3 regions of the Streptomyces sp. NPDC094143 genome follow, and region 3 is predicted to be linked to each of the others. Evidence: riboswitches for the same ligand, from Rfam matches in the RefSeq annotation. Region 3 holds a riboswitch; each other region holds the start of a gene.
What was found. Region 3 has a riboswitch for cobalamin ahead of ABTZ58_RS38995 (GHMP family kinase ATP-binding protein). Riboswitches for the same ligand answer to the same signal wherever they lie in the genome.
Positions count from the first base shown of each region.

Region 1 (4,797 bases), on a different contig from region 3:
TGAGACGTCCGTCGGTCCGACGCCCGACCCCGTCGGCCCGCAGCCCGTCGCTCCGGCACCCGCCCCACTCGGCTCGCACGTCGCCGGCCGGCCGCCCGGGCCCCTCGGCCCCTTCACCTCGCGCCTCGCCAGCCGGTCGCCCGGGCCACTCAACCCCCTCGCCCGACGCCTCGCCGGCACGGAGCCCAGCCCGCTCAGCCCCCTCGCCCCGTGCCCCACCGGCACGGCGGCCGACCCGCCCAGGCCCCTCGACCCGCCCGGCCCGCACCTCGCCGGCATAGCGACCGGCCCGCTCAGCCCCCTCGCCCCGTGCCTCACCGGCACGGCGGTCGGCCCGCTCAGCCCCCTCGCCCCGTGCCTCGCCGGCACGGCGGCCGTCCCGCCCGGGCCTCTCGCCTCGCGCCTCGCCGGCACGCAGCCCAGCCCGCTCAGCCCCCTCGCCCCGCGCCTCGCCGGCACGGCCCCCGGTCCGCCCGGCCCGGCGGCCGGTGCTGTCCGCCGATGGCTCCGCCCCCGTCACCCTGCCCTCCGTGTCCGGTACAGCACGGCCACGAACGCCGGGACCCCGATCAGGGAGGTCACGACGCCCACCGGCACCTCCCGGGGATCAAGGACGGTCCGGGCCAGCGTGTCCACCCACACCAGGAACACCGCACCGGCCAGCGCCGTGACCGGCAGCAGCCGGGCGTGCCCGGGCCCGGCCAGTGCCCGGGCGGCGTGCGGCAGGACCAGCCCGACGAAGCCGATCGCCCCGGCCGAGCTGACCAGCGCCGCCGTGAGCAGGGCCGTGACGCACAGCAGCACCAGGCGGGTGCGGGCCACGGACACCCCGAGCGCGGCCGCCGCGTCCCGCCCGAAGGCGAAGGCGTCGAGGGTACGGGCGTACGCGAGGCACACCACCAGGGCCACGGCCAGCACGGCCAGGCACAGCCACACGTCGGTCCAGCCGACGCCGCCGAGGGAGCCGAGGAGCCAGAACAGCACACCCCGGGTCGTCTCGGCGTCGGCGGAGGTCATCACCACGAAGGACGTGAGCGCCGAGAACAGCTGCATGGCGGCGACCCCGGCGAGGACCACCCGGTCGGTGGTGCCGCCCAGGGTGTGGCTGAGCAGCAGGACCAGCGCGAAGGAGACCAGGGCCCCGAGGAAGGCGCCCGCGGAGACGGAGACGGCGCCGCCGCCCGCGCCGAGCACGACCACGAGCACCGCGCCGGTGGAGGCGCCCGAGGAGACCCCCAGCACGAAGGGGTCGGCGAGCGGGTTGCGCAGCAGCGACTGCATCACCGCCCCGCACACGGCGAGTCCGGCCCCGCACACGGCGGCGAGCAGGGTGCGCGGCAGCCGCAGCTGCCAGACGATGCCGGCCCGGATCGGCGTCAGGTCCGAGTCGCCGAGGCCGAGATGGGCGGCCACCACGGACCACACGTCACCGACCCCGATGTCGGCGGGGCCGATGGTGATGGCGACGGCGAGGGAGGCGGCGAGCGCGACGACCCCGGCTGCTCCCAGCGCGAGCCCGGTCCGGCGGTGGGGCCGGACCCCGGCGTCCGCGAGACCCTTGGCGGTCACTTCACCAGCCCGAAGCGGCGCAGCCCGGCGGCGACCTGCTCCACGCCCTCGACCGTGCGGATGGTCGGGTTCATGGCCTGCCCGCTGAGCAGCACGTACCGCTTGTGCCGGACCGCGTCCATGTTCTTCGTGGCCGGGTTGGACTCCAGGAAGGCGATCTTCTTCGCGGCCGACTCGGCGGTCTGCGACTTGCGGGTCAGATCGCCGATGACGAGGACGTCGGGGTCGCGGTCGGCGACCGTCTCCCAGTTGATCTGCGGCCACTCCTCGTGCGTGTCGTCGAAGACGTTCTTCGCGCCGAGGGAGCGGGTGATGATGCCGGGCGCACCGCAGCAGCCCGCCATGTAGGGCGACTCGGAGTTGGCGAACCAGTACAGGAGGGTGACGTCGGAGGCGTCGACGCCCGCGGTGGCCTTGGCCATGCGCTGCCGGAGGGAGGCCACCAGGGCGTCACCGCGCTCCTTCACCCCGAAGACCGCCGCGAGGTCCCGCACTTCGCCGTAGACGGCGTCCATGCCGAGCGCCTTGGTGCGAGCGCCGTCGCCGCCGCCGGAGTTGTCCTCCCCGGCGCAGTCGGCCGGGGAGACGTACGTGGGCACGCCGAGCTTCTCGAACTGTTCGCGGGTGGCGACTCCGCCCTGGCCGAGGGTGGAGACGAAGGAGGCGGTGACGAAGTCCGGGCCGGCGTCCAGGACCCGTTCGAAGGAGGGGTTGCCGTCGGCGATGCGCGGCACCGTCGCGTCGGCCTTCTCCAGCCCCTTCATCACGGGGTCGGTCCAGGTGGCGGTGCCCGCGAGGCGGTCGGCGAGGCCGAGGGAGAGCAGGATCTCCGTGGTGCCCTGGTTGAGGGAGACGGCGTGCCGGGGCGGGGCCTGGACGCGTACCTCGTGGCCGCAGTTGACGAGGGTGACGGCGGCGGCCTTCGCGTCGGCGGGCCTCGCGTCGCCACAGCCGGTCAGGAGGAGGGAGCCGGCCGCGAGCAGCACGGCGGCACGGGCGGGTGGGGCGAGGGGCACGGGAACCAGTCCTCAGTCGTCGAGGGCCCGATCGCGGAGCCCGGTCGTACGGTGCTCCCCCGCCGCGCACCGGCCGCGGGGGCCGCCAGCAGGTCTTCGGACTCGGGTTCACCCGGATCGGAGCGCCTTCCCGGACGTCCGTGCAGGAGTCCAGTGGCCGAGGCCCCGCCCGTCCCCCTCACCGCTGCGCGTCAGTTCCGGATTTCCACCGGATTCCCTGACCCACGTACATGGGTTCGACTGGCCTCGGCAAGCTATCACGGCGGCTTCCGGGGAATCACCGCGCGCCCCGCGTCGTTGCCCGGACAGCAGTTCAGCCACGACGTTCCGAGGAGGCCGCCGGTGTACGGCGACGAGGCAACGGTCCGCAGGATTCTCAACGACCTCGGCGACACCTGGGCCGTGGTGGGCCTGTCGTCGAACCGGCAGCGCGCGGCGTACGGCGTCGCGGCCGTGCTCCAGCGCTTCGGCAAGCGAGTCGTGCCGGTACACCCGAAGGCCGAGACGGTGCACGGCGAGCAGGGGTACGCGAGCCTGGCGGACATCCCCTTCGGCGTGGACGTCGTGGACGTCTTCGTCAACAGCGAGCTGGCCGGAGCCGTCGCGGACGAGGCGGTCGCCAAGGGCGCGAAGGGCGTCTGGTTCCAGCTGGGCGTCGTCGACGAGGCGGCGTACGAGCGGACCCGCGCCGCGGGCCTGGAGATGGTGATGGACCGCTGCCCGGCGATCGAGATCCCACGACTCGGGCGGTGACCGCGTCTCGGATGGCGACCGCGTCTCGGATGGCGACCGCACACGGACGATGACCCCGCTCGGGCGATGACCGCAACCCGGGCCGGTGACCGTCACGGCTCCCCGTCGCCGGGCGGGGAAGCGGTGCCCCCCGTCCGGCCGTCGCGCGGGTGCCCGCGCGCTGACACCGGCTCCATAATGAGCGGCATGGCCTACCCCCCCGCCGCCCGTCAACTCCGGCGCCCCGCAACGCTTCCCGGTCGTCGTCGTGGGCGCCGGACCCGCCGGTCTGACCGTCGGCAACATCCTGCGCGCCGCCGGGGTGGACTGCCTGGTGCTGGAGACCGAGACCCGGGAGTTCATCGAACAGCGGCCCCGGGCCGGGGTCATCGAGGAATGGGCCGTACGGGGCCTGGAGAAGCGTGGCCTCGCCCGCAACCTGCTGGACCGGGCGGAGCTGCACACCGCGTGCGAGTTCCGCTTCGACGGGGAGCGCTACCGCTTCTCCTACGGCGAGCTGACGGGCAGCCATCACTTCGTCTACCCGCAGCCGCTGCTGGTGACGGACCTGGTCCGCGAGTACGCCGACGTGCGCGGCGGCCGGATCCGCTTCGGCGTCCGGGACGTACGGCTCCACGACCTCGACTCCGACCGGCCCTCGGTGTCCTACGTCTGCCCAGACACGGGTGAACGGCAGGTCGTGCGGACCGAGTTCGTCGCCGGGTGCGACGGGGCCCGCGGGGTGAGCAGGGCGTCCCTGCCGCCGGAGCGGGTGCGCATCGCCCGGCACGACTACGGCATCGGCTGGCTGGCGCTGCTCGCCGAGGCTCCGCCGTCCGCGGACTGCGTGCTGTTCGGCTGTCACGCCCGGGGGTTCGCGGGCCAGATGCCGCGCAGCCCGGAGGTGACCCGCTACTACCTGCAGTGCCCGCCGGGCGACGACCCGGAGAACTGGCCGCACGAGCGGGTCTGGGCGGAGCTGCGGGAGCGGCTCGGGGCGTCCGGTGCGCCGCCGCCGGCGGAGGGACGGCTGATCGAGAAGCGTGTGCTGGACATGCACGACTACGTGGTCGAGCCGATGGTGCACGGCCGGCTCTTCCTCGCCGGTGACGCGGCCCACCTGGTCGCCCCCATCGCCGCCAAGGGCATGAACCTCGCCCTGCACGACGCCTTCCTGCTGGGTGACGCCCTCGTGGACCAGCTGGCCCGCGGCGAGGACGGCGGCCTGGCCGGCTACGCCCAGGCGTGTCTGGGGCGCGTGTGGGACTACCAGGAGTTCTCGCAGTGGCTTTCCGAGGTGTACCACGGCACGGCGGCGGGCGATCCGTTCCGCGCGGGCACCACGCTGGCCCGGCTGCGCCGCCTGTTCACCTCGCCCGCGGCGGCGGCCGCCTTCGCCGAGCAGTATCTGGGGACGGCCGCGCGGTACTGACTCAGTCGTGCGGGGGGTGGTCGCCGATCCGGTGGTCGGCCACGTTCA
Region 1 is NZ_JBEOTZ010000016.1:108,998-113,794, forward strand. Features, by position in the region: gene ABTZ58_RS21400 (ABC transporter ATP-binding protein) at 1-79, opposite strand, end outside; gene ABTZ58_RS21405 (FecCD family ABC transporter permease) at 517-1,569, opposite strand; gene ABTZ58_RS21410 (ABC transporter substrate-binding protein) at 1,566-2,585, opposite strand; cobalamin riboswitch at 2,656-2,845, opposite strand; gene ABTZ58_RS21415 (CoA-binding protein) at 2,928-3,338, shown strand; partial or broken gene ABTZ58_RS21420 (4-hydroxybenzoate 3-monooxygenase) at 3,568-4,749, shown strand; gene ABTZ58_RS21425 (ArsR/SmtB family transcription factor) at 4,751-4,797, opposite strand, start outside.
Region 1: another riboswitch for cobalamin. It lies ahead of ABTZ58_RS21410 (ABC transporter substrate-binding protein); the one in region 3 lies ahead of ABTZ58_RS38995 (GHMP family kinase ATP-binding protein).

Region 2 (4,797 bases), on a different contig from region 3:
CTCGCCCTCCGGCCGGGTGAGGGTCTTCTCGCGGGCGAACCGCACCCGCACGGGCAGGATGCCCAGCCCGTCGACCCGGCCCCGGCGGCTCTCCACGTCGTCCTCGATGTGCTCGCCGAGGATCTGGAAGCCGCCGCAGACGCCGAGCACCGGCCGCTGCTCGGCGGCCCTGCGCACCAGGGCGTCGGCGAGCCCCCGCTCGCGCAGCCAGTCCAGCGCGCGGACCGTCCCTCGGGTGCCGGGCACGATGACGAGGTCGGCGTCGGCCAGCTCCTCCGGCCGGTCCACGAACCGCACCACGACACCGGGTTCGGCGGCCAGCGCGTCGACGTCCGTGAAGTTGGACATGAGGGGGACCGCGCACACGGCGACACGCAGCACGTCCTGTCCGACGGGCGGCGCGACGACGGACTCGCGCACCGCACCGCGCAGGGACACCCGCAGCCCGTCCTCCTCGTCGATCCCGAGCCCGTGCCGGAAGGGCAGCACGCCGTACGTCCGCCGCCCCGTGAGGCCCTGGAGCATCTCCAGCCCGGGCTCCAGCAGGGAGACGTCCCCGCGGAACTTGTTGACCAGGAACCCGGCGACGCGCTCCTGGTCCTCGCGGGACAGCAGCGCCACCGTCCCGAAGAACGAGGCGAAGACACCGCCCCGGTCGATGTCGCCCACGACGAGCACCGGGAGCCCGGCGTTCCGGGCGATGCCCATGTTGACGATGTCGGTCCGCCGCAGGTTGATCTCGGCGGGAGAACCGGCCCCCTCACAGATCACCGCGTCATACGTGCCCCGCAACTGCTCCAGACAGTCCAGCACCGTCCCGAGCAGCTTCCGCTGCCGCCCGCCGTGGTAGCCGCGCGCGCTCATCTCGCCGACCGGCTTGCCCAGCAGCACGACCTGACTGCTCTGCTCGCCACCGGGCTTGAGCAGCACGGGGTTCATCAGCGCGGTCGGCTCGACCCGGCAGGCCTGTGCCTGCATGGCCTGCGCCCGCCCGATCTCGGCGCCCTCCCGCGTCACGAAGGAGTTCAGGGACATGTTCTGCGCCTTGAAGGGCGCGACCTTGACGCCCTGACGCACCAGCCACCGGCAGATCCCGGCCGTCACGACGCTCTTGCCCGCGTCGGAGGTGGTCCCGGCGACGAGAAGCCCACCGCTCATGACGTACGCCCCTTCGTGATGTGGCGCGCGGCGACACAGACGCCGAGCGCGAGCCAGCCGACGCGGCGGGACAGCCGCACGGCCCGTTCGACGTCCCGGATGCCGACGCCCCGCCCCGCCTCGTTGAGCACGGGCCGGTGCTCCACCCGCCCGCCGTACGACAGGGTCCCGCCCAGCCGCACCCCGAGCGCCCCCGCGAACGAGGCCTCCACGGGGCCGGCGTTGGGGCTCGGGTGCTGCGCGGCGTCCGCCCGCCAGGCGCGCACGGCGCCGCGCGGATCCGGCCCGGCCAGCGTCGCCAGGACGGCCGTCAGCCGCGCCCCCGGCCACCCCATGACGTCGTCCAGCCGCGCGGAGGCCCACCCGAAGCGGCGGTAACGGGCCGACTTGTGCCCGACCATGGCGTCCAGGGTGTTGACGGCCCGGAACCCGAGCAGCCCCGGCACCCCGCCCAGGGCCCCCCACACCAGTGCCCCCACCACCGCGTCGGAGGTGTTCTCGGCGACGGACTCGACCACGGCCCGGGCAATGCCGTCGGCGTCCAGGGCCTGCGGGTCGCGTCCGCACAGATGCGGCAGCCGCGCCCGGGCCGCCTCGACGTCGCCCGCCTCCAGGGCACGTCCGATGGTCCGCGCCTCGCGCGCGAGTGAAGTCCCCCCGACGACGGCCCAGGTGGCGGCACCGGTGAGCGCGACGGAGGCGACGGCGGAGGACCGCACCGCACGCTGGGCGACAGCCCCCAGCGCGACGGCGCCTGACGCGCACACCCCGGCGTGCAGCGCGCCCCACCCGCGGTGGTCCCGCCACACCACTCGTTCCACGGCACCCGCGGCCCGCCCGAACGCGGCGACCGGATGCCCTCGGCGGGGGTCGCCGAGCAGCAGGTCACCGATCAGGCCGGCGGCGGCACCGTACGCGAAGACGCGACCGGCACCCATGGGGTCAGCCGCCCAACGGGGCAGGCAGGGGTGGGGTGCTGAACCTCGATCGGCAGCCGCGCATGGCGATACGTGTCCTCACTCAGGGTGTCCGCGCCCTGGTTCGACGTGACCGGCGGTGAGAGTTCCTGGCTCCCGGGGATGGCTACCCCGGTGACAGTGGCGGGACCGCGCCGGACTCGCACCGGCTTCCTCTCCTGCCGCCGTACTGGCCCCGGAAGTCCACCACGGGCGCGAACCGCCGTCAACTTGCCCTTGACCTGCGAGGGGAGAGTGTGGAGAACCCCACACCGTCCCTTTCGCACACACGACGACCGGGCGGCACGGGACCGAGGTCCCGTGCCGCCCGGCGGACACGATGTGCGGTCGGGCCGTCAGGCCACGATCAGGTAGATGCCGTACCCCACGGCCGCCGCGCACGCGGCGAAGCACGCGTAGGCGCCCGTCACCGCCAGGCCCGCGGACCCGCCCTGCGCCACCGCCCGTTCGCGGCGCGACAGACCGGTGATGCCGAGGGTGAACAGCCCCACGAGGGCCACGGTGACCACGAGGCTGACGCCGAAGACGGAGCCGAGCGCCGCCCAGTCGATCTTCATCTCTGCTTCTTCCTTGTAACCGGTGGGCGGGGTCAGACCGTGGTGGTCGTGGTGGGCGTCCGCTCGGCGGCCGCCTGGGCGGGGAACGTCGGGACGTCGCCGGCCGTGGGGCCCGCGGGCGGCGGCGTCACCGCGGCCATCGCCGCGGTCACCACGCCGGCCGGCTCCTCGTCGGCTTCGGCGCCGGCGTCGTTGACGTTGGTGTGGTCGACGACCTCACGCCGGGAGAGCTTCCAGATCGCCGCGGAGGAGGCGACGAGGAAGACGGCCACCACGGCGGTGCCCCAGTTCCCGAAGCCGGTGACGTACTCGGCGAGCGCGCCCACCAGGGCGGCCGCCGGCAGGGTCAGGCCCCAGGCGACGAACATCCGCGTCGCGGTCGACCAGCGGACGACACCGCCCTTGCGGCCGAGGCCCGCGCCCATCACCGCGCCGGACACGGAGTGGGTGGTGGAGAGGGAGAAGCCGAGGTGCGAGGAGGCCAGGATGACCGTGGCCGCGCTGGTCTGGGCGGCGAAGCCCTGCTGCGGCCGGAGGTCGGTCAGGCCCTTGCCCATGGTCCGGATGATGCGCCAGCCGCCCAGGTAGGTGCCGAGCGCGATCGCGATGCCCGCGGAGAGGATGACCCACATGGGCGGGTCGGAGTCGGGGGCGACGGCGCCGCCGGCGACCAGGGCCAGGGTGATGACACCCATCGTCTTCTGCGCGTCGTTGGTGCCGTGCGCCAGGGAGACCAGGCCCGCCGAGGCGATCTGGCCGGCCCGGTAGCCCTTCTCGGACGCCTTGCCGTCGGCCTTGCGGCCCAGCGAGTACGTCAGCCGCGTGGCCAGCATCGCCGCGACGCCCGCCACCAGCGGGGCGGCGACCGCCGGGATGAGCACCTTGGTCACCAGCACGTCGCCGTGCACCGCGCCGACGCCCGCCGAGGCGATCGTGGCGCCGATCAGACCGCCCATGAGGGCGTGCGAGGAACTGGACGGCAGGCCGACCAACCACGTCAGCAGGTTCCACAGGATCGCGCCGACCAGGGCGGCGAAGATGACTTCGGGACGGATGCCGGCCTCGTCGACGAGGCCCTTGGAGATCGTGTTGGCGACTTCGACGGACAGGAAGGCGCCGACCAGGTTCAGGACCGCGGACATGGCGACCGCGGCCTTCGGTCGCATGGCGCCCGTGGAAATGGTCGTGGCCATCGCGTTCGCGGTGTCGTGGAAACCGTTCGTGAAATCGAACGCGAGTGCGGTTACCACCACAATCGCGAGGATCAGCGAGAAGCTTTCCATTTACCCAGGCAATCGTTCGAGGTCATTGGCTGGACGAACGTAAGTAACCCGAGTGAACGGAAGATGAACTGGGAGGGGCGCATGGGTGTCCACAACGGGGGTTTGACGTTCCGCCCCGCTGTGAGACTCCCCACGCCCCCGCGACCTAGGCGCCCCCCGCGAACGTCTCAGCCGATCGAGTGACCCGTCGAGGACGTTCCGTCACCGGTGCCCGGTGCCCGGTGCCCGGTCTTCGGTGCCGCCCGGCCGGAGCCCCATCGGATACAAGCCGCACGGCCGTGTGCCGGGCCTCCGCCTGGCAGGATCGCCGCATGGCTGAGCAGCGAGACGACGAGCGGGACAGGCGGGACGTCCGGGGCGGCGGAGAGGACGCGGGCCAGGCGCGCGCCTCCTCGCGGCGCAGGAGCGTACGCCCCGAGGAGGCACGCGCCTGGGAGGAACTCGTCGCGACGGCCCGCCGCACGGTCGCGGAGGGACTCGTCGTCGGCACGTCCGGCAACGTCTCGGTGCGTGTCGGGGACACCGTCCTGGTCACGCCCTCCGGCGTCCCCTACGACCGCCTCACGCCCGGCGACGTCACAGGCGTCGACCTCGACGGCCGGCAGGTCCTCGGCACCCTCGTCCCCACCAGCGAGCTGCCCATGCACCTGGCCGTCCACCGCACCACCGACGCCCGTGCCGTCGTGCACACCCACGCCGTGCACGCCACGGCCGTGTCCACGCTCGTGACCGAGCTGCCGCTGATCCACTACATGGCCGCCGCGCTCGGCGGACCCGTCCGGGTCGCCCCCTACGCCACGTACGGCACCGACGAGCTGGCCG
Region 2 is NZ_JBEOTZ010000018.1:54,909-59,705, reverse strand. Features, by position in the region: gene ABTZ58_RS22920 (cobyric acid synthase) at 1-1,158, opposite strand, end outside; gene ABTZ58_RS22915 (cobalamin biosynthesis protein) at 1,155-2,096, opposite strand; cobalamin riboswitch at 2,200-2,338, opposite strand; gene ABTZ58_RS22910 (hypothetical protein) at 2,471-2,692, opposite strand; gene ABTZ58_RS22905 (inorganic phosphate transporter) at 2,725-3,975, opposite strand; gene ABTZ58_RS22900 (class II aldolase/adducin family protein) at 4,287-4,797, shown strand, end outside.
Region 2: another riboswitch for cobalamin. It lies ahead of ABTZ58_RS22915 (cobalamin biosynthesis protein); the one in region 3 lies ahead of ABTZ58_RS38995 (GHMP family kinase ATP-binding protein).

Region 3 (4,797 bases):
CGCCGTACCCGCCGGCGTCCTGCGGGCAGGCCCGGCGCAGTAGGTGAATGAGGGCATCGGCCATGGCGGTGCAGCGCGGGTCCTTCGCGTACGACGGCACCAGAGGGTTCCTTCAGCGCGGGGCTGGCAGGTGGGGCAGCAGCGTGGTGAGATCCCTGCGGACGCGTGCGGCCAGGACGGCCGGGTCGTTCGCGGCCCACTGATGGGCCATGCCGACCGTGTCGGCTCCCTTGGCTCGCGAAGAGTTCTTGTCGGGCAAGGCGCCGCCGGTCACCCGGGCGGTGAAGGTCGCAGGTCCCGGCGGGCGCGGCAGGAACAGCAGTGGCTGGTGCGGGGTGGCATCGAAGTGCCCGAGCCGGGCGGCGGGCTCTTCGTCGAACAACTGCGGCTCGGTCCACAGCCCGACGCTGACCACCAGCCACGTATGGGGCCGGTCCGGGTCGTTGCACAGCCACAAGTCGAACGTGCCAACGATCGCCCTCTCCTCCCACTTCCACACCTTGGCCCTCGGCTTCGTAGCGTCGGCGCCAGGTGTAGAAGCACTGGCGGCTGATGCCGTAGTGGCGGCAGGTGGCGGCGACGTTGCCGCTCACCTCTTCCGCGTGACGCAGTACTGCGAGCCGATGGCGGGCGCGTCTTGCGAGCTCGCGTTCAGTCATGGGGGTCTCCTAGGGACGGGAGACCCACCTGTCAACAACGTCCGTCAGTTTTAGACCTAGCCGCACGCCCGGCGGAGGGTTGCTGCGCATCGACCAAGTTGGCCTGGTCGCACGCGCGTTCAGGCATGCCGAAAATGCGCATGGGCGCTGCCGTGCCGCAGCAGCCGTCCCGGCACACAGCGATCCAGCACGGCCTCAGCACGTCCCCGCCTTCGGGTACCCGTACGAGCCTTCCCGGTCGGCGGCCGGGGATCAATCGGACTCCTGTGCGTGCGGGCTCGTCGTGGGCGGTTCGGCCGGGCGTTCCCTGCCGCCGTCTCGGCCCGACGCCACGACGAGGACGAGCCCCACCACGACGGCCACGGCGGCCACACGGCCAGCGGCCCGCGCCCCCCAGCCCGGCATCGCCCGGACGGACAGCGGTCCGCCCTCCCGGCGTCTTGGCGCGCCCAGCCGTTCGGCCCGCCGGGCGGGTCTCAGCAGGCGCAGCAACAGCATGACGGCGACGGGGAGTTGCAGCAGCCACAGGACGGTGCGCGGCCATTCGCCGTACCAGACGTTGGTGCCGTACAGCAGGGTGTGCCACACGCTCAGCACGTAGACGACGATGACGAAGCGGTGCAGTCGGCGCCAGGTGTTGGCGCCGATGCGGTGGCGGATGTAGAACAACAGGCCCAATGGGATGGCCAGATACAGAGCGCCCTGGCCGAGCGGGATGGCGATCCTGCCGGTTCCGGAGTCGTACCAACCGGGCACGAACGTGTCCGCGAATCCCGCCCACAGCCGCTGGACCCATCCCAGTTGAGCCTCATAGCGCACGAGTTCCGCCGCGAACATCAGCGCGTGCGCGAACATCAGGGCCATCGTGGTCAGGCTGGTGGTGCGGTGCCAGCGTTCCAGCACCTGCCGGGGCACCGGCAGCCGGGTGGGGCGCGGCCCCGACAGCAGCAGGCCCAGCATGACCGTGCCCCAGGCCCACAGCAGGCCAGACCAGCCGAATGCCTGGCTGAGCAGGTACATCCAGTAGGTGCCGGCGTCGTTCATGAACGGCATGACGGCGACCGTCGCCGAGTCACCCGACTCCATGCGGGCGTACAGGAACGCGAAGACCGCCACCGTGACCAGCACAGCCGCGCTCGCGTCGGGGAGTGCCGCGCGCAGGTCGGATCGCAGGACGACGCGCTCGGGCGGGCGCTTGTCACGGGCGGGCGGCGGGTTTGTCGTGCCGCTGTCCTCCGGCGTCGTCTCTGGCAGCATCCTGGGCCTTCCGGGCGCGGTCCTCCGCGGGGAGGTGGGGTGACGTCGACGCACCAGTGTGACGAGCGGGGCCGGGATTACCGAGGGCACATCCAGCCAGAGTCGCTCCCCGGGCCGGCCGGATCGTCTCAAGGTTCTCCGGCGCCGCCACCCGACCGACCGCATCCGGACAACTACGGACGCGCCCTCTGCCGCAGCAGCGGGAGCCGCCCTACGCTGATGTCCGCAGTCGGTTCGAGCCTCCCGGCGTCAGGATCCGGTGGCGCGGCGCAAGAGGGAACCCGGTGGGAATCCGGGACTGTCCCGCAGCGGTGAGTGGGAACGACAGCCGTCAACAGCACTGGGCCCGAGTCGTGCGGGGACCGGGGAAGCGACGGCCGGTAGGTGCCCACCGGTGACCGGTGTCCCCGGTGAGCGAGCCCACGAGTCCGAAGACCTGCCACTGCGCCCGTAGGCGATCTGCGGGCTGTGCATGGTGACCTCGAGGACCGGGTCGGCGGCAAGGGAGGGTTCGTGACGGGCCGTACCGTGTCCGGCGTCTGCCACGGCACGCTGGGCGAGCTGTACCAGGGCCCGCTACGGGCGGGCACGGAGCCGGACATCGCCATCGTGTCGTTCCCCGTGGACCGCCACTCGTGGACATACTTCGCTGAAGGGACCGAGCCGCCGGACGCGCCGCCTCTCGGTGAGAAGGCCGCCCTCGCGGCCCGGCTCTTTCTGGAACACTTCGGGCTCACGCTGCCGCCGGGCCGCTGGAGGGCCCACTCCGACCTGCGGGTGGGCGTGGGGATGGCGAGTTCAACCGCCGACATCGTTGCCACCCTGCGCTGCCTGTTCCGGCTCTTCGCGTTGCCCTACGACATGGACGTGGTCCTGGGCATTCTGGCGGCGGTCGAGCGGGCCGACAGCGTCTTCCTCGACGAGTTCGCGCTGTACCTCAGTGGCCGGCACCGGGTGGTGCGGCGCCTGGGCACGGACATCGGCTTCCACACGGCGTACATCAGCGAACCCGGGACGGTGGACACCACCGCCGTCACCGACCTGCTGCTGGCGCACTACCGGCGGCACGGGGAGGAGTACGAGCGGTGCCTGACCGACCTGCTGAAGGGCTTCGCCTCCGGCGACCCGGCCGCCGTCGCCCGGGCGGCCACCGCCAGCGCGACCCTGTCGCAGAGCGTGCTGCCCAAGACGACGTTCGACAGCATGCTCGCCCACCAGGAGCGGTTCGGCGCCGACGGCATCTTCGTCGCCCACACCGGCTGCCTGATCGGCTACCTCTTCCCCGGCCGCCTGGACGCCGAACAGAAGTCCGACCTCTCCGCCTTCTTCCACTCGCTCGGCCACCAGTGTTCCTTCGCCCAAGGAGGCTACGGGTGATCCACCCCCACATCGCCGACGCCCTGAAGGTCCCCGATCTCGTCCGGCTCACCGACGGCCTCGTCCTGATCCGGTTCGAGTCGATGAAGATCTACTCCGCGCTCGCCGCCGTCCGCCACCTGCTGGAACGGGGCACGATCCGCCCGGGACAGACCCTGATCGACAGCTCCAGCGGCATCTACGCCTACGCCCTGGCGCTGGCCTGCCATCGATACGGCATGCGCTGTCACATCGTCGCGTCCACCACCGTGGACACCACCACCCGCGCCCAGCTGGAGATCCTCGGCGCCACCGTGGAACAGGTCCGCCCCTCCAAGAACCTCAAGCTGGACCAGGAACTGCGGGTGCGGCGGGTCAAGGAGATCCTCGCCGGCCAGCCCGACTGGCACTGGATGCGCCAGTACCACGACGACGTCCACTACCTCGGTTACCACGAGGTCGCCGACCGGATCACGGCCGCGTTCCCTCGGGCCGCGCTGACCGTCGTCGCAGGGGTGGGCTCGGGAGCCTCCACGGGCGGGCTCGTGGAGCGCCTGCGCGCCACCGACCCTTCGGTGCGCCTCGTCGGCGTCCAGCCGTTCGGCAGCGTCACGTTCGGCAGCCAGGACCACCACGACCCGGAGGCGATCATCGCCGGCATCGGGTCGTCGATCGTCTTCGACAACGTCCGTCACCACTTCTACGACACGGTGCACTGGCTGGACTTCACCCACGCCATGTCCGGCGCGATCGCCCTGCTGCGCGACCACGCCGTCTTCGCCGGGCTGTCCACCGGCGCCGGCTACCTGGCCGCGACGTACGAGGCCCGGCGTCATCCCGACCGGCTGCACCTGGTGGTCGGAGCCGACACCGGACACCGCTATGTCGAGCGGGTCTTCGCCCGCCACACGGAAGCCCTGGACCCCGCCGCACTGAAGCCGGCCGAGGTCCGTGCCCCCGAGGAGATGGTCATGCCCTGGTCCCGAATGGCGTGGCGGCGCAGCGCCTGCCCGGCCGGCTGGAAGGAGGCGGCATGACCATCGCCTGTCTGGAGTCACTCACCTTCGGCCTGGGACACCTGGTGCGCGCCGCCGAGACGCTCGGCGAACGCCTCACCCTGCTCACCCGCGACCGCGACTACTACTCCTATGAGTTGCAGCGGCTTCCGGCGGACGCCCTCGACGTCGTCGTCACCGACACCTTCAACGTGGAGGGGCTCACGGATCTGCTGCACCGCACACCGGGGTTGCGCGGTCTGATCAGCTCCACCGACACCTGGACACTGGTCGGCGCCGAACTCGCCGAACGGCTCGGCCTGCCCGGCCTCGATCCGGCCGTATTGCGGCTGACCCGGGACAAGGCGGCCGTGCGCAACCGGCTGCACGACGCCGGGCTGACGCGCGGGCGTGCCGTGGAGGCGACCGGTGCGGACCTGGGGGACGTGCTGGTCAAGGAGGTCGGTCTGCCCGCCGTGCTGAAGGACACGGCGGGCACCGGCAGTCAGAACGTGTGGCTGGTCCGCGAC
Region 3 is NZ_JBEOTZ010000079.1:1,484-6,280, forward strand. Features, by position in the region: gene ABTZ58_RS38975 (hypothetical protein) at 1-100, opposite strand, end outside; gene ABTZ58_RS38980 (hypothetical protein) at 113-499, opposite strand; partial or broken gene ABTZ58_RS38985 (IS481 family transposase) at 558-659, opposite strand; gene ABTZ58_RS38990 (ferric reductase-like transmembrane domain-containing protein) at 912-1,916, opposite strand; cobalamin riboswitch at 2,130-2,373, shown strand; gene ABTZ58_RS38995 (GHMP family kinase ATP-binding protein) at 2,430-3,293, shown strand; gene ABTZ58_RS39000 (cysteine synthase family protein) at 3,290-4,309, shown strand; gene ABTZ58_RS39005 (ATP-grasp domain-containing protein) at 4,306-4,797, shown strand, end outside.